DNA from 4 places in the Sedimentibacter sp. B4 genome. Region 1 is predicted to be linked to each of the others. Evidence: riboswitches for the same ligand, from Rfam matches in the RefSeq annotation. Region 1 holds a riboswitch; each other region holds the start of a gene.
The links. Region 1 has a riboswitch for cyclic di-GMP ahead of BN358_RS14070 (methyl-accepting chemotaxis protein). Riboswitches for the same ligand answer to the same signal wherever they lie in the genome.

Region 1 (4,682 bases):
AGGACCTGGCTGAAAAACTGGGAGTTCAGCGTTCTTCCCTTTCAAGAGAACTCAACAAAATGAGAAATGATGGCCTGGTGGAATATAATTCAAATTACATTTACATAAAAGACATTGAGTCTATGAAACACTTCATATGAAAAAAGATTTGCGTTCATCGCAAATCTTTTTGTTTTTACTTTTTAAGTTTGTACTTTCCTACCATCTCTTTTAACATTTGTGCCTGACTTGTCAGCTCTTCGCTTGCAGCAGCACCTTCTTCAGATGTTGCTGAATTTGCCTGTACAACCTGTGACACCTGCATAATACCAATATTAATTTGCTCAAGACCTGCTGCTTGTTCGTTTGATGATGTTGCTATATCATTAACTAAATTTGCTACTTTTTCAACCTCTTCAACAATTTCATCCAGGGCTTTTGCTGTATTTTGTGCTATATTAGTTCCAACCTGTGATTTTTTAATGGAATTTTCGATCATTTCCGTTGTTTCTTTAGCGGCACTGGCAGATCGTGCAGCAAGATTTCTTACTTCCTCTGCAACCACCGCAAACCCCTTGCCATGCTGTCCAGCTCGTGCAGCTTCTACAGCCGCATTAAGAGCAAGTATATTTGTTTGGAAAGCTATGTCATCAATCACCTTTATAATTTTTGATATATTTGTTGATGAACTATTAATTTCATCCATGGCATTAAGCATTTCCTTCATTTGCTGATTGCCGCTTTCTGCAGTAAATTTAGCTTTTTCTGCAAATTCATTTGCTTTATTGGCATTTTTAGCACTCATAGACGTCTGAGCAGAAATTTCTTCTAGAGATGCTGTCAATTCTTCTATGGAGCTTGCTTGTTCTGTTGCTCCCTGTGACAGCATAATGCTTGATTCAGATATCTGGCTTGCACCAGCTGCCACTTCTTCAGAAGCAACACTGATGTTTGATAGAATAGCATTGTTATTTGCAACCATTTCAGCAAGCTTAATTCCAAGTATATCTTTATCCGATCTGGCTTCCACATTTATAGTCAAATCTCCCTCTGCAATGCTTTGCGCTGTCAAAGCTTGAGAACGGATGTTTTCAATCATCCTTTCAAAGGCTTTCATGAGTCTTCCTATTTCATCATTTGAATTTGTACTAACATTTACATTTACATTTCCAATTGCCAATTCATCTGAAACTTCAACAAGATTGTTTATTGGATTTACTATACCTTTAGTAATTGCAAGGCTTAATACTATACTGATAATAATAGAAATTATAACTACTATTATTAAAATAGTGCTTGTAAACGAATAAAGTTTATCAGCATTCTGATTTTCCAAATCTGCATTTTGCTGATTAAATTCTGCCAATTCAACCAACATAGCTGATACTTCGTCAAATACTACTCTTGAGTTTCCTTTTGCCAGTACTTCAGCTTCTTCTGACTTTTGACCATTGCTTAATGCAACAATCTCTTCATTTATTTTCAAATATTCATTCCATTTTGATTTTATAGATTCTAAAAGTGCCCTGTCTGTGTCATTGCTGATTAAACCGTTGTACAAATCAATATAATTATTTATTTCAATGTTCTTTGAATTCATTTTTTCTTCATATTGAGCAAGTTCAGATTTTTCTTCCGATAAAACATGACCTAATTCATATATTCTGAAATCTGAAACGGCTGTGTTCATTTCACTTGAATACATTACGCTGGGCAGACTGTTTTCAGCAATAATAGTTGTACTTTCATCTATATTTCCCAGTGCAGAAATTGAAAGCAAACCAATAAATGCAAGAATTACAGTTATTATGCCGAACCCAAGCAGCAGTCTTCCTCTAATTGACAAATCTTTTCTAATTTTAAGCTTCATGTAAACTCTCCTAAGTTGATTTAATTTAGCTAGCTCATAAATTTCTTTCACATTTTCCTGTAGAAATAATTTACGTACTATAAACAGATTTCCCAATTCCGTTAGCATACTTGCTTCACTTTTGTTATTCAATTTTAGACTTTTATATCTTTTGGGTCATATGGAATCCTTATACTATAATTTTACCTCCTATTATCTCATCTCATTGAATTTGTGCAAATAATAAATCAACTGAAAAGTGTAAAGATATCTTCAACGCACAAAATTTTGCTGCGCCACTACCACAAAGAAATTGTGTCCCCTCACTGTAACTCCTTAACGGCAGTACGTAACAATACTTACAAGGTTTTATGTATAATTGCACAGCATTTTCCAATATAATAAAAAAATAGGCAACATTGTTGCCTATAAAAAATAAAACTATAAAAATAGCATTACTAATTTGGCAACCTGACAATCATGGCATTAAGCTTTAGACTCACGGCTTTGCGTCACCACTTTTCAATGGTTTTGCCTTTTCAATTTTGTTTTTATTACTTTCACATTGTTCTTATATATTAAGCTTAGATGAATATAAAGTCAACATTATTCAGTAAATCCTGCTGAATGCATTTGCTCTTCTTTACCGAATATTGCCATTCCTGTTTTCAATTTCCTGAAATTTAACTTTTGATAAAACGGTTCTTTTCCTGGAGATGCAAATAGTATTATGTTACAATGAGAAAGACGTTGTATGATGCTCTCCATAATTAATTTACCTACACCATTCCCCTGATATTCAGGTACTACCGCTATATCATAAACTGCAGCTTCATAAGCTCCGTCTGAAATAGCCCGACCAAACCCTATCATTTGTTCCTCATGGAAAGCAAACACAACACTGTGGCTGTTCTCAAATGCTTTTTTATGAACCTCACCATCAAAATACCCCATGCCAACTCGTTTTAAAATTTCACAAACATTATTAAAATCAATATTCGAACAATTTAATTGTAAAGCGACCTCCATTTTATCCTCCCTATAATTTATGCTTTTACCTAAATTAATAAACAAGACTGCCAATCCACAATGAGTAATTTGACAGTCCGGTATTAATCATAACTAATTAAAAACATTTTTTGAACCACATTAATATAAAAGCAACTGTTTTACATCCATTACTAATAGTTGTTTTCTGAAAACCTTTTAACTCTATCAGATTTATCCTTCAAGTATTTTTCATTTATAATCTTATATGGACCATTATCTAATTTTTCAATAATGCCTTCAGATTCAAACTTATTTAAGATGTTATATAAACTTCTTCTGCTAATATTCAAGTTGTCACATATGTCATAAATGCTTTTATAGATAAATTTGCAATTGCATGAATTCTCCAGGACATAGTAGGATACAAGCTCGCACTGAGAAAACAAATTGCTCATGAGCATTTTTTTATACATTACATAAACCCTGCTGCTGGTCTTAAAATAAAAGAAAGTAGAAAATTCTGAATTTTTCATTAACACGTTCATCATATCAGTATTCAGGCACAGCAGTACAACATCAGTCACGGCAATATTATTGCCATAAAAATTATGCTTTCTAAAATAACTGATCTGTCCGGCAAACTCATTTTCTGAAATGACATCTAAAAGTACTTTTTTGCCCAAGTCAGAATAACTTTCTATTTTAACTGTACCCTCTAGAATATAATAAATTTGATTATCTATATTTTCTGCCCTTGAAAAACATGTTCCCTTTTTCAAAGTCAAAACAGGAATATTATCTAAACATTCTTTAATGTAAGTATATATGTGAGAGTTTTCAATTAACATAAAATACCTCCAATATAAGTTTGAATTATAATAATTTATTATAATTCAAACTTACAAACTATACAAGCAACTTAAACAGCTTTGTTCTCTTCTTCTACCTCACCTTTGTCTAACCATTCAACGATTCTCGGTTTATAGTTTTTCATAATAAAACCGACAACTTTTCCAACAAGCAATGCAGCTAAAATTGTTCCTTCTCTTACTGTCTTCAATGACCCTAAAAATACAAGAGACAAAAGTGCTGATATTAAAACCATGCCTGTGTCAACTCCAACCTTAGCATTACCAAACTTTATTTTATCCTTGCTCACCTGCACAATAGCAGCGCAAAGACCTTCTGCCGGAAGAGGCATGATGTTTGGAATAAGGAATCCGGAAACACCGATACCGATAACCACTATACTTATTGCCAAATATACAAGTTGCATTACGTAATTGCCAGGAGCTGGCAACCAAAACAACAAATATTTTGTGCTGGTATATGTTATGAAAGTGCCAAGAATAAAAGTCGGAACAATCTGCAACAAGTTTCTTACTTTATAATCTTTTCTCAACAATATTATCTGCAGTGCCATTAATCCCATGTAAACAAAATATGTTGCCTTTCCAAGTTCAACTCCCCAAACAAGTTCACAGGCATAAGGAATTGAACTAACAGGAGAAATACCGAGACCTGCTCGTTTCGAAATATTTATTCCAATTGCTAATATTAAAAATCCTAATAGATAAAGACATACTCTTTTTGCTGTTTTCATTTACTTCCTCCATGTTATTTTAATTTTTTTCTACTTATTATAATAAAGGCTGGAGAAATGAAAATCAATCATTATCACCAGCCCTATTAGTGTACCCTAGATCAGAAAGGAGTGTCATCACCAATATAGCAAGCTATATTATTATCTAAATATATTCCTTGAAGAAGTTCCATTTTTTCTTCTGTCATATCTCCATGATTGCTATATTCATACTCTTTCCCCAACTGTTCCCACTTGGTCAATCCAAGTCTATGAAATTTT
Region 2 (4,682 bases), on a different contig from region 1:
ACCATTAGATTTATTGAGAAAAACTGAAGAAGAACTAATAGCCATCCATGAAGCCGGTCTTGAACTCTTGTACATGGGCGTTGAAAGCGGATCAGACAATGTATTGTCTCTTATGGAAAAAGGAGTAAATCAAACGGAGATGACTTTAGCCGGACAAAAGGCAATAAAAGCAGGATTTAAGCTATCATGCATGATTATTTCAGGTCTTGGAGGAAAAGAGCTGATGCATGAACATGCCGTTGAATCGGCAAAAGTTATATCTGCAATAAATCCGCATTATTTTTCACTTCTCCGCCTTGTTGTGGAAGAAGAATCCGAATTGGCCGATGACATAAGACAGGGAAATTTTCATCTGTTGACACCTCTTGAAGTGCTTGATGAAAACATAATAATGCTTGAAAACATGGAGCTTGAGGACTGCATATTCAGAGCAAACCACGTTTCAAACCATGTTAACCAGGCAGGAATACTCAACAAGGACAAGGAAGAGCTGGTTAAAAGACTAAAAAGACTCCGTGAAAGCGGTAATTTCATACCGCTTGAATATGATACACTGTAACATTTAATGAGTCTGATTTCCAGCTTAGGTTGATGATAACATCAGGGTTAATCAATAATTTGAGCTGGAATTTCCGGCTTTTATTGTGCTTAAATAGGAATTCTGTAAAATTTCGCCGGAATAATTACAATGAACTAAGAAATAATAATTCAGGGACTATTATGAAAAGGAGAAAAATATGAATAACCCAAAACCAGATGACAGAAGAGACAATGTTGACAGAATTCAAAACATGATAGACAACACAATAGTCAACTACAGAGAAACAAAAGATCTTATGAAAAAAGTTGACAACGAAAAAGAAAGACAGGATTTGGCTGATAAAAATATGAGAAGAGAACAATCTCTCAAAAATATGAAAGAAGAAATAAGGGATGAAGCAATAGACAAGAAAAACGGATATAAATAATCTCTTTCGGGCGGACACGAGGTCCGCCCCTATCATCCCCTACAATCATTTGTTTACAACATTGACGGGATTTCCTTCAATGAACTTTTGAATATTTTCTATAGTATAATCCATAAGTCTTTTTCTTGCTTCAATTGGAGCCCATGCAATATGTGGTGTTATAATTATGTTTTTAGCAGATAGAAGCGGATTGTCAGTTCTTATGGGTTCTGTTGAAACAACATCACATGCTGCGTAGGCAACCTTTCCGCTGTTAAGTGCATCTCTTAAATCTTCTTCCACAATAAGCGGTCCTCTTGAATCGTTTATTATAATGACACCATCCTTCATTTTGGCAATATTATTTTTGTTTATTATTCCACTTGTTGAAGGCGTCAAAGGGCAGTGTAGTACAACGACGTCTGAATTTTCCATGAGCTCATCAATATCAACATACCTGCATGTATCGCTTTCAAGAGCTGGGTTAGGATGACTAGCATTTGCAAGAACTTTCATTCCCATAGCCTGGGCGATTTGTCCGGTTTTCTGCCCAATTTTTCCATAGCCTATTATTCCCATTGTCTTTCCCTCAAGCTCGATGAGAGGATAGTTCCAGTATGTCCAGTCCTTGCATTCTGCCCAGTCTCCGTTTTTTACGGACCTTGAATGTTCCCCTATGTGGTGGCAGATTTCTAAAAGAAGTGCAATGGTAAACTGTCCAACAGAAGCAGTACCGTATGTGGGAATGTTTGAAACCACAATGTTTCTTTCCTTTGCGTAAGCTGTTTCAACTATGTTGTAACCAGTTGCAAGAACACTTATGAATTTAAGATTTTTGCATTGTTCCATATCTTTTTTTGAAATAGGTGATTTGTTTGTAAGAACTATGTCTGCATCTTTGATTCTTTCAACAGTGAGCTCAGCAGGAGTTCTGTCATAAATTTCAACATCGCCAAGATTTTTTAGTTTATCCCATGACAAGTCTCCGGGGTTTAAAGTATATCCATCTAAAATTACTATTTTCATATTATCTCCAGGTAATCTGCTGTGCAGTAGTATTGATATTTCATTAAGGAAATTTTATCAGATATTTATTCCATGTGCAATTGATTTTACAGGAAAGAATTATTTTGATTGACAAAATTTATATATAGGAATATAATTTTACCATGGAATAAATTAGCGAACTGATAAAGGCAAACCCGGTGAAAGCCGGGGACGCAAAGCCACGGGCCTTAAGGTACATACCAAGGCAGCCGGGTTACCAAAATTGTTAATACATATAAAAGTATTGGCTCTGTTTGGCGACCCATTCAGAGCTTTTTTTGTCCAAAAATTACCCTGTGGGAAAAAGGAGATCTAGATTAAATGAAAAGCATTAACAAAATTGCATTGATTTTGGCACTTCTAATGACATTAGTTTTTCCAACTGTAGCTTTTGGGGAAGATCTTGATGGTGAAACAAACAACACAACAGATGAAACTCAGGTAAGTTCTGAGGTTGATCAAGACGCAGATGTTGAAACTGATGAAGACATCGAAGATGAAGAAGAAGTAGTTGAAGAAGGAAACGGTAAGGGCAAGGGAAACAGCAAAGTATGGAAAGAGGCAAAAGCGGCTGTTGAAGCTGAAAAGGACGAAATTGAGGCACTAAAAGACGGAATCGAAGATGAACTCGAAGCACTTGATACAAGCCTTGAAGCAGCCGAAGCACTTGGGGACGAAGCAGCAATTGCAGAAATTAAGTTGCAGCTTGAAGCAAAAAAATTAGAAATGAACGAATATAAAGTTCAAATGAAGGTAAAAATACAAGAAATGCAGGAAATAGTGAGAAACAAATATACTCAAGAAGAGCTTGAGGCCTTAAAAGAAGTTTCTTTAAGATTTGACAGCATTGAGAATGTTGATGTCATTTCTGTAGAAAATGTTTTGTTCAAAAAAGGTAATGCTAAATTTGACACACCTCCTGTAATTAAAGAAGGAAGAACATTGATTCCTGTGAGAGCTGTATCAGAAGCCTTGGGAGCAAAAGTAGAGTATGATGACGTAGAAAAAATTGTCACCATAACAAAAGACGGAAAAGTAATTGTATTTTCTCTGGCTGAAGGAACAGTTACAGTAAATGAAGAAACAGTTGAAATAGACGTTCCGGCTGAAATAATGAACAACAGAACAATGGTTCCTCTAAGATTCATTGCTGAACAATTAGAACTTTCAGTTGTATGGGACCAGGAAACTCAAACAATCAATATTGATTAATACTCCTCCTCTTAAGGGCTGCTGCATAATGCAACAGTCCTTTGCTTTGTAAATTTTACTGACAGAATAAAAAAGGCACTACTAAATAAGCTGTGCCTTTTGGATTCATTAGTTCAGTTTAACTGGCTTCTCCGGGATTTTCTTTGCCAAAATTTTCAGACTGTGCAATAAGCATTCCTAAAAGCATCAAGGCACATCCTAAGTAACCTCTTGGAGACATCCTTTCAGCAAGAAGTACTATTCCTCCTATGGCTGCAAACACTGACTCCATGCTAAGAGCAATAGCTGCATGTGACGGTTTTGCATATTTTTGTCCCACTGCCTGCAAAGTGTACGCTACTCCTGCTGACATAATGCCGCCGTAAAGAATTGGCACAAGAGCACTTGAAATTCCTGCAGCATTGACATCTTCTGTTATAAATGCAGTAATCATGCTTAATACTGCACATGTGGCGAATTGAATGCTTGAAAGTTTTATGGCATCGACATTTTTAACAAATCTGTCAATCAGAAGTATGTGGCATGCCCAGAATACGGCTCCTATAATTTCTAAAAAATCTCCAAACTCAATTGTAAAGCTTTCATTGATGCTTAAAAAATAAAGTCCTATAGCTGCAGTTAAAGCACCAATCCATGTCTTCATGTGAGTTTTTTGCTTGAACAATATTCCTATTATTGGTACAAGGACTATGTAAAGGCTTGTTATGAATCCGGCCTTGCCGGCTGTGGTGTAAATGAGTCCTATTTGCTGCAAGGAAGCTGCAATGAACAATACACTTCCTGCTATTAACCCTGATTTCACCGTTGTTTTTAAGTCTGCTTCTTCCTTTTGTTGTTCTTTGTTTTTCCTGTTGAAAAAATATATTACAGGCAGCAAAGATATGCTTCCTAAGGCAAATCTCACACCATTGAATGTAAAGGCGCCGACGTGCTGCATTCCCACTCTTTGTGCAACAAATGCAAATCCCCATATTGCTGCTGTCAAGAGCAGTATAAATACTGATTTCACTTCTTTTGTCTTCATAAATATTCTCCCTGCTATATAATATAAAACAATTCTATATAAACATATTAACATGAAGAGGATTAAAATACCAGCCTATTTTAATATGAACGTGCTGCGGCAATTTCGGTTGTTCTTTAAATATGGTCGTGATATAATTACAAAAAAATGCAAAGGTGTGATAAAAATTAAGAAGATATTGGTTGTAAGCGAAGGAAGAAATACCGGTCTTAGAATACTTAATCAGCTTAACCAGCTTTTGGGAAAATATGTAAGGGTAGAAAACATGTTGATTTCTGAGATGAAATCCAAGAAGGCAGATGCTGATTTAATTTTATTTACAAGTGCACATTTTTTAATAAGAGCTTCAAGATATATAGACAGCAGTGTGCCCACCTTAGTTGCCAAAAGGGTTATTGATCACAAAAATATCAAAGAAATCATAAGCATTGAATATGATGAGGATGTTTTGT
Region 3 (4,682 bases), on a different contig from region 1:
TTTAAAGGCACGACCGCTTGTAGTATAGGCACTGTATGCACTTACAGTCTTGGCTACAACCTGTGTGTATGTATCTGCTTCATCCCTCAGGAACAGTGCCAGGGGAATAGACTCTTTTTCAAAACCGCTCAGTTCATGGTTGAACTCCAGGTTTTTCCCGTAAGAAACAAGTGTTGAATGTTTTATACAGCTTGCCAGTTCATAGGCATCTTTCACAACGTACTGTCTCTTATCTCCAATTGTGAATTCTATTCCTATTTCATCTTTGCCTGTTATGTTGATTATTGGCGTAAGACTTACCGTTCCTTCTTTTTGTTCAATTTTCACGCTTTCTTTTATTTTGTTCTCGTAAACTTTTATCAAATCTTCAAGAGGGTAGTTTCGAACCGGTGACTGATTTTGATTTTCCTTGAATACAACATTTCTTGAAGAAACTGTCTTCAAATCGTAGCTGTAGTAAATTTTCATCATGGCTGCTGCAATGTGTTTGCACGCACCGTGATTTTCCTTGAATGCAACACAATTACAGGCAAAATCAGCAATGTCTCCTTCGTTATCAATTGAAACAGAAGTTTCATAGGAAGAAGTTCCGGTGCCTCTTACCCTTGTGGAATACTTCAGGTAAAATCCCACTGTTTCCTGGTTGTATACTCTTTCGGAACTGAATTTTCCAACGTGGTTTTCCCTGTAGTAGGCTGCTCCTTTTTTGAATGATGATTCATTTGCAGAGCAGTTTTTTATATCATCTAGGTTGAAATTGATTTTTTCCATTTAATCTCCGGTTTTTTATTATTATTCTGCATTTTGTCCGTTTATTTATTATATCACACAGATTAAATAAGACAACGCAGAAAAAATATTTGTTCTTTCTTAACCATAAAAACTTTTTTGCGGGTCATATTTTTGGGTATATATAAGTATATCTTAATTAAACCGGATGCCCGGAATTAAACTATGCAAATATCAGAATTTTTCTGCGCGGTTTTTTGATGTAAATATGACATAAGACATTTTAAATAATAATTAGAGGAGGCAGTATGGGGAACATAACATATGTTTCATGGGAACTCATAGGAAACTTTATGGAAAGAGCTTTTGAAGCTGTAGGTGTGCCTGCAGATGAAGCAAAAATATGCGCCGATGTGCTGATGGAAAGCGACAGGAGAGGAATTGAAAGTCATGGCTGCAACCGCTTCAAGACAATATATATAGACAGAATAAAAGAAGGAATTCAAAGCCCTGTAACCTTATTTGAAGTTATAAAGGAAACTGCAACTACATCTGTTGTTGACGGTCATGATGGAATGGGAATGATAGTTGGATATAAATCAATGAACATGGCAATTGAAAAAGCAAAAAAGTACGGAATGGGAATGGTTGCTGCAAGAAATTCAACCCATTATGGCATAGCAGGGTATTATGCCATGATGGCAGCAAAACAAAACATGATAGGAATAACTGGAACCAATGCGCGGCCATCTATTGCTCCCACATTCGGAGTTGAAAACATGCTTGGAACAAATCCCATAACATTTGCCATGCCCACCGATGAGGATTTCCCTTTTGTTCTTGACTGTGCCACAAGCATTACACAAAGAGGAAAAATAGAATATTATGCCAGGAACGGTATGGAAACGCCAAAAGGTGCCGTAATAGACCAGGACGGTCTTCCCATGACAAACAGCATGCAGATTTTATCGGACCTCACAAGCGGGAAAGCAGCACTTGCTCCACTTGGCGGTATAGGAGAAGACACTGGAGGGCACAAGGGATACGGATATGCCACGGTTGTAGAAATACTTTCAGCTGCCCTGCAGGCAGGAAGTTTTTTAAGGATGTTGAATGGCACAAATGAAGACGGTGGGAAAATTCCATATCATCTTGGTCATTTTTTCATAGCCATAGACACGGAAGCATTCCTGGGAGCAGAGGAGTTTAAACATACGGCAGGTGAAATATTAAGAGAACTTCGCGGTTCAAAAAAAGCCAAAAACCAAGACAGAATATACACTGCAGGTGAAAAGGAATATTTAAGCTGGCTTGAAAGAAAAGGCAAGGGAGTGCCCCTGGGAATATCTGTGCAGAAAGACCTGGTTAAAGTAAGAGATGAACTCAATATCAATATAACATTTCCCTTTGAATGATAAAAAGTGTATGTGTTTCTTGTGAAGGATTTAGTTCTTGCAAAGCATACAGCTATTTTAAAAAATATCAAAAATTTTCCCAAAAAATCAATAATAATTGTTGCATTTTTGACAGTAATGAAGTATTATATTTCCATACGATAATAGCAAACTTGTCGAAAGGCAAGGACGCAAAGCCATGGGTCTAAAGTGAGTACTATGATTGCCAGGTTGCCGAAGAGAGATGGATAGACATATTCAGCTGTATGCTTGGGCATACAGCTTTTGTTTTTCTTAAAGGAAATCGTTTTTGATAAGGAGGAATGATTTATGTCAACAGTTGACACTTTAACCGGAAACGGTATGGATGACTTGAAGGAACTGCAGCAGAGATTGAACTATGAATCAATCAAACATCAATTCAGACCTAAACTGATCGGGGGCTTAAACGAAGATGATGTTTCTCAATATATTGAATACATTGAGGACAAGTTTCACAAGCTTGAGCAGGAAAACAAAAAATATATGGATTTGAATTATAATCTGAAAAAACAACTTGAAGTTCAAATTGAAGAAAATATGAGCCTACAGGAAAATATGGATGATTCAAAGCAAAGGATTAATATTTTCATAGCAGAAAATAAAAATAAAGATGCTTTGATCAAGACAATGAATGATAACTTCAGTTTGGAAAAAGAAGCATTACAAAACGAAATTCTTAAAATAAAAGAAGGACGTGAAGAGCTGGAAAACATGCTTTCAGAAGCAAGAATCACAATTTCGGAATCAGAGGAATACAAAGCTAGACTTGAAGAAAACAACAGTCAGTTGAAATCAAGAATGAACATTATTGAAAAAGAAAACGAAAAAATTGAAATCCTTATGGAAGACATAAGCATTTTGACAGATGAAAAAGCAAGTCTTGAAAAAATGCTGTCGGAAATGAGCATTAAAACAAATCAAGTTAATGAATATGAAGTAAGGCAGAAGGAACTTGAAAGTAAGCTTAATGACTTAGAACCTGAACTTATACAATCAAGAGAATATGCAGCAGAACTTGAAGAAAACAGCAATGTAATGGCTGCAAAGCTGACTGAACTGGAAAATAAAACAAAATCAATGGAAGATTCCAATGCACAAATAGATAAATTATGCCAGGAGCTTAAAAATCAGCTTGAAGCAGAAAAATCCAAAAACGAAAAACAGATGATGTATCTTGAAATGTCCAAACAGAAAATCACAAGTTTGGAAGCAACTGTAAAAGAAAGTATGACTGAGCTTGAAGAACAAAGAAAGATATCCGAGAGGGCAGAACAGGAGCTGCAGCTTGAAAAGGCAAAGGCTTCAAGCAGTAAAATAAACGGATTCAAAGAAGAACTTGAAAGTATCTATAAAAAGATAGAAGTTCTTGAAAATGAAGCAGCACAGCACGTGAAAAACATCAACGAACTGCAACAGCAGCTTTCTTTAGAGCAAATCCGTGCAAACAAGGCTGAAAACAATCTTACGGCCTATTCTAAATTGGTTTCTGATTTCAAGGACAAATTTGAAAAGGAACAAAACATGCTGGAAGCACAGTACAGGAACTTTCTGAACAACCGCAGTCAGCTTCATTCAGAAATAAGCGACTTGGTTGAAATCAATATAATTTAATAGTAAGTCGGATTGAATACAAGGGGAATCCCATATAACTGAAATTGTTTGACAATCGGGATAGAGTTAAATATCCGATAACTGTTATGAAATTGCCGCCAAATATGGCGGTTTTTTTATAATTAGGCATTTGGCGTTGAATCCGGATATCAATACGAGGGGAGAGTCTTGTGCTCTCCCGCAGATGCAAATAAATGATATCGAAATTTATGTATCAATAATCCTTGCTTTCCCATTCTGCAATGTATTTAGAGAGTTCATCTTCCATAATTGGCACGCGGTTGCCCTGAGCTCCGCAGTTGAGGCATTTGTCATTTTTAAAACCCTGTTTTGTGCATTTATCCACCACAGTCTGATCGCATCCGTAGTTGCCGCATTCAGTGCATCTGAATACAGGATTTTTGCACGGGTGTCCTGATTTAATTCCGTCGCAACTTGCCACATGAACTTTTTCTTCTTCAGTCATTTCAATATGACGTTTCTGGTTTAATTTGCCGCCTCTAAACCAAAACTTATTGTTAGGGGATACTTCTGGCATAAAAATCACTCCTCACGTATTTATTTAAATAAGATATACCCATAAAACTTTTACATAATCAAAATGAGTCATATTTTGTCAATTAATTTTAAATTCGCAAAATTTGACAAACATAATTTAATTAATTTTATTATATTTAAATTAACTAAAACAAGTGTACCCTTGACAACAGTCGTCCTTATGTTATAATCAGGACGTTAAAAAAATATCATATCAAGGAGTACATATGAAATTGAAAAAATTATTATCACTGCTTTTGGCAGTAATGCTGGTATTTTCTCTGGCAGGATGTCAAAAAAATGAAGCTGAACAACCGGCTCAAGAAGAACCAAAACAGGAACTTGTAAGCACAGTTGCTCAAGGCGAAG
Region 4 (4,682 bases), on a different contig from region 1:
TGCATTAAGTCTGAACAAAAATATTTTCATAGATGAAATGCTTTACAGTACACTTCTTGCACTTACAAAAATGGCTGAAGCAAGAGATGAGGATACAGGTGATCATCTTGACAGGATGACGGCCTATGCTGTTAAGATATCTGAATTTTTAATGGAAGACAGACGTTTTGAAGATATTATCGACGTGTCATTTTTAAAGAATATTGAGCGATTCAGCCCAATGCATGATATAGGAAAAGTTGGAGTGAAGGATGGAATTTTGCTAAAGCCCGGAAGACTTACAGCTGAAGAATATGATGAAATGAAAAGACATGTTGCTTATGGTGTCGAGGTTTTAAGAAGTGCAGAAAGCAACATTGCTAAATTAAGTTACAGCATGTTTCAGATGGGTATAGAGATTGTGGAAGGACATCACGAAAAATGGAATGGAACAGGGTATCCTGGACACAAATCAGGAAGAGACATTCCATTAAGCGCAAGAATTGTTGCAGTTGCAGATGTATTTGATGCTCTCACAAGCAAGCGTCCATACAAGAAGCAATTTTCTTTTGATGAAAGTTTCAACTATATGGTAGATGAAAGAGGAAGTCATTTTGATCCGGAAATCATTGATTCTTTCATACGTCACAAGACAGAATTTTACGATTTATACATGAGTTTTGAAAGCAACAGGCAAGCTTGAACTAAGCTTGCCTGATTTATATTTTATTTTCTTAAAGTTTTTAAAGCACCGCTCCAGGCTATTACCTGGTTTAAAACATCATTGACTGAAGTTTCATGGCGTGGATCCGGTTTAAACACGCTCATGTTTTCAAAGTCTGTGAACAATGAAAGCATTACCTGGGCTCTTACATCTGCCATTTGAAGTTCAGCTGCAACCTGCCTTAAATGTTCGGCTGCTCTGGCACCTCCTGCACTTCCGTAGCTGACTATTCCGCAGGCTTTGTTGTTCCATTCAACTGACAAAAAGTCTATTGCATTTTTCAATGCCCCTGGAATGCTGTGGTTGTATTCAGCAGTAACAAACACAAAACCATCAAATTCCTTGATTTTTGCAGACCATTTTTTTGTGTGGTCCTTTGTATACTGCTGCATCATTGCAGGATATGGCTCGTCATAAAGCGGAAGATCATAATCCTTTATATCCACCAGTTCAAACTGAGCATCCTCACGTTTCTTTGCTATATCATAAACCCACTTTGCAACAGCTTCACCGTTGCGTCCAGGTTTTGTGCTTCCTAAAATTATACCTATTTTATTCATTTATTCCTCCTGAATTATATATGTTATCTTATTTAAGTTTTATACTACTTATGTTGTATAGATACCCTGAAATAACAAGAACGAAACATTAATTTTTATCTGTTGAAAATAATATTACAATATGCTAATATTATCCTGATACTTAAAATGCGAATACAGAAGGGGAATATAAACATGAGAAATTATGTAATTTTTACAGAATCAACTGCAGACCTTCCGATTGATATAATTGAAGAACTAGACATTAAGGTTATACCCATGGTTTTTGGTTTTGAAAATGAAAGTTATGTGGATTATCCTGACCACAGGGAGCTGGATATAAAGGTTTTTTATGAAAGACTGAAAAATGGAGAGCGTTCAACAACAGCTCTTGTGAATTCAAAAACATTTGAAGAGCATTTTTCACCTGAACTGGAAAAAGGAAATGACATATTGTACCTTGGTTTTTCATCAGGACTAAGCGGCACTTACCAGGCATCTCTCATTGCTTCCGAAGAACTTAAAGAAAAATATCCTGAATCAGTTATAAAATGTGTAGACACCAAAAGCGCCAACATAGGACAAGGGCTGTTGGTATATTCTGCTGCAAAATTGAAAAGAGACGGATATTCACTGGATCAGGTTCATGATTGGGTAATTGAAAATATTCCGCACACATGCCACTGGTTCACTGTTGATGATCTTAACCACTTAAAAAGAGGTGGAAGAATCAGCGCTGTAAAAGCAACCATAGGAACTGCATTGAATGTGAAGCCAATTCTTCACGTGGACGATGACGGAATGCTTATGGCTGTTGACAATGTAAGGGGAAGAAAAAAATCTCTGGGAGCACTTCTTGACAAAATGACAGAAACATGCGTGAACCCGGAAGGACAGACCATTTTCATCGGCCACTGCGACTGTCTGGAAGATGCAGAATATCTGGCTAAAATGGTCAGAGAAAATTTCAGTGTAAAAGAAATAATTATCAACGACATAGGTCCCATAATTGGTTCGCACCTGGGCCAGGGTGGAATAACTTTGTTCTTCTTCGGAACAAAGAGATAAGCATAGGAAGTAAATCGAGAGAGCTATGGCTCTCTCAGACTTTTGACAAACCATTATGCTGTCATACTAACGACAGTGAAGGATCTCATCTTGTTTACCTTAAAAAACCATTGACATATGGCAATGGTTTAGGATATAATTACTTTTGCTGAAAGGCACTGTGGAGAGATGTCCGAGTGGTTTAAGGAGCACGCCTGGAAAGCGTGTATACGGGAAACTGTATCGGGGGTTCGAATCCCCCTTTCTCCGCCAAAATGAAATTAAATAATATAATGTAAAATACCCGCAATCCTTTAGGAGGCGGGTTTTTGTTTTTAGGAAATATTGTTGTAAAAGCTTTATTCTTTAGATGTATTTCGACAAAATGTTGTAAAAGAAGCTAAAATTATACCCCAATTATTTTTTAAAATTTAATAAGTTGAACTTAAATAACATATTACGACAATTTGTAAATATCACAGTTGCTATAATAAAAAATATTATTGCGATGCTGTGATGTATGTTCTAAAACTGGGCACCTGGGACATATGGAGCAAGTGGTGCAACCGGCCAACTAATTTAGTTGGTTTTATTATGTTCAAAATAAATCAGCAAAGAATAAATATCTTTTATAAGGTGATTGTATTGAATACAAAATTATTAAAAAATAGTTTAACTTTTTTTAAGGATAAGTCAGATGAATCAAAGATATTGGTTTCTTATAGATTTATATCGTTTATTATAACATCTGTTTTTTATTTTTTAAATAATCAAGGACATGACTTTATAAGAAAAATTGTCATTATTGGGTGTATTTTTGTTTCATCGGTGATTTTATCTTACTTGTACCCAATATACGAAAAGTCGCAAAAAAGCATTAAAATTTTACTTGTTATTGAAATTGTGGGAAATACATTGCTTTTGGTGCCGACGGGTGGAATTAACAGCCCATTCATTTGGTATAGTTTAAATACAATTTTAATAAGCGTTGTATTTTTGAAAAAGGGTTTTGGCTGGGTGATTTTTTTAATATACCTTTTATGTTATGGAATAATTATGAAATATTTTACAAATAATAGCACATACGTTCCGGAATCTATAATTAAAGACTCCAATCTTTTATTAAGTTTTATTATGATAGTTGTTGCTTTTCAAGTTATAGTAATTTCCATTAATAAGACTAAAGAAACAAGCAAAAATCTTGAAGAAACTAATATTCAGCTAAAAATAGCAAATGTCAGGATACTTGAATCCCTAGATCATATTAAGGAATTATATCAATCAGTAAGTATTTTAGCTAATCAAGGAAATAGAGAAGGAATAATAAAACTTTCATTTGATCACATTAAAAGAATTACTAAAACAAATGTTGTTTTTTACTATGACATAACAGCTGAATATAGCAAAATACTTTCATCTGATGAGAATTACCATAATTTACGCTCAATTGAAGAACATATATTAAAAGACATGGACAATATTGAATTTAATGTTCCATATGAGTTATGTCTGTGTGATGCTAATTTTTTAATTATGCATGTTGGAAACAACTATTCAACATATGGTTTGCTAGGGATGGAAATTACAACAAATCAAGAAAGTATAATTTATGAAAACAGTGCTTATCAGCTGCAATTTTTATCTGAACTTCTGTCTAATGCATTTGAACGATTAACTTTAGAAGAAGTTAATGAAAGATTGCTTATTTCAGAAGAACAAAATAGAATAGCCAATGAGATACATGACAGCGTGTTACAAAGACTCTTCAGTTTATCCTGTGGAATGTTTTCAACAATAAAAAATTTAAATTCTTGTAAAATAAAAGATATTGAAGAAGATTTAAATGTTTACAGAAATACTATTGATTTAACAATGAAAGAACTTAGAGATAAAATATATGGTCTTAGCTGGAAGAAGACGGGAAGCAGCAGTTTTAGTGCAGACATAAAAAGATATGTTGATGACATAAAAAAATTTAATAATGTCACTATTCCATTCAGCATTTATGGAAGTTTGGAAATTCTTACAACAGAACAAAAGAAAGCACTATATAGAATGATATGTGAAGGATTAGGAAATGCAGTTCGACATGGAAAAGCAAGAAATATTGAAATTATATTGGATATTTCTGCTGAAAGAACACTTCTCAGCATAATTGATGACGGAGTAGGTTTCGATACAAAAGAGATGATACCGAGTTCAACAAGTGGATTAGGCTTACAAAATCTTCATCAGTTATCGAAAATTTTACATGGAGAAATAAATATTGAAAGTATGAATGGAACTAAATTGACAATTACATTTCCTAATATGCTATTGAAAGGAGAAGCTGCAATATGAACGTACTGGTTGTAGATGATCATCCATTGGTGAGAAAAGGAATTTCAACAACA

Region 2: linked by a shared signal. The riboswitch ahead of BN358_RS22270 (stalk domain-containing protein) and the one ahead of BN358_RS14070 (methyl-accepting chemotaxis protein) in region 1 are both predicted to bind cyclic di-GMP.
Region 3: linked by a shared signal. The riboswitch ahead of BN358_RS19810 (hypothetical protein) and the one ahead of BN358_RS14070 (methyl-accepting chemotaxis protein) in region 1 are both predicted to bind cyclic di-GMP.
Region 4: linked by a shared signal. The riboswitch ahead of BN358_RS08070 (sensor histidine kinase) and the one ahead of BN358_RS14070 (methyl-accepting chemotaxis protein) in region 1 are both predicted to bind cyclic di-GMP.

Annotation. Positions count from the first base shown of each region.
Region 1 covers NZ_CANG01000903.1:49,777-54,458, forward strand. Annotated here, with positions in the region: gene BN358_RS14065 (Crp/Fnr family transcriptional regulator) at 1-140, shown strand, start outside; gene BN358_RS14070 (methyl-accepting chemotaxis protein) at 176-1,849, opposite strand; cyclic di-GMP riboswitch class I at 2,291-2,374, opposite strand; gene BN358_RS14075 (GNAT family N-acetyltransferase) at 2,435-2,857, opposite strand; gene BN358_RS14080 (Crp/Fnr family transcriptional regulator) at 3,010-3,666, opposite strand; gene BN358_RS14085 (YitT family protein) at 3,738-4,421, opposite strand; gene hpdA (4-hydroxyphenylacetate decarboxylase activase) at 4,523-4,682, opposite strand, start outside.
Region 2 covers NZ_CANG01000036.1:27,369-32,050, reverse strand. Annotated here, with positions in the region: gene BN358_RS06675 (radical SAM protein) at 1-559, shown strand, start outside; gene tlp (small acid-soluble spore protein Tlp) at 738-968, shown strand; gene BN358_RS06665 (D-2-hydroxyacid dehydrogenase) at 1,014-1,973, opposite strand; cyclic di-GMP riboswitch class I at 2,133-2,216, shown strand; gene BN358_RS22270 (stalk domain-containing protein) at 2,316-3,206, shown strand; gene BN358_RS06655 (DMT family transporter) at 3,325-4,230, opposite strand; gene BN358_RS06650 (sigma-54-dependent Fis family transcriptional regulator) at 4,388-4,682, shown strand, end outside.
Region 3 covers NZ_CANG01000959.1:1,560-6,241, reverse strand. Annotated here, with positions in the region: gene BN358_RS19820 (SWIM zinc finger domain-containing protein) at 1-771, opposite strand, end outside; gene BN358_RS19815 (Ldh family oxidoreductase) at 1,038-2,144, shown strand; cyclic di-GMP riboswitch class I at 2,280-2,362, shown strand; gene BN358_RS19810 (hypothetical protein) at 2,454-3,776, shown strand; gene BN358_RS19805 (hypothetical protein) at 3,991-4,314, opposite strand; partial or broken gene BN358_RS19800 (flavocytochrome c) at 4,541-4,682, shown strand, end outside.
Region 4 covers NZ_CANG01000038.1:200,514-205,195, reverse strand. Annotated here, with positions in the region: gene BN358_RS08090 (HD domain-containing phosphohydrolase) at 1-682, shown strand, start outside; gene BN358_RS08085 (NADPH-dependent FMN reductase) at 706-1,263, opposite strand; gene BN358_RS08080 (DegV family protein) at 1,438-2,310, shown strand; tRNA gene BN358_RS08075 (tRNA-Ser) at 2,473-2,562, shown strand; cyclic di-GMP riboswitch class II at 2,787-2,870, shown strand; gene BN358_RS08070 (sensor histidine kinase) at 2,935-4,629, shown strand; gene BN358_RS08065 (response regulator transcription factor) at 4,626-4,682, shown strand, end outside.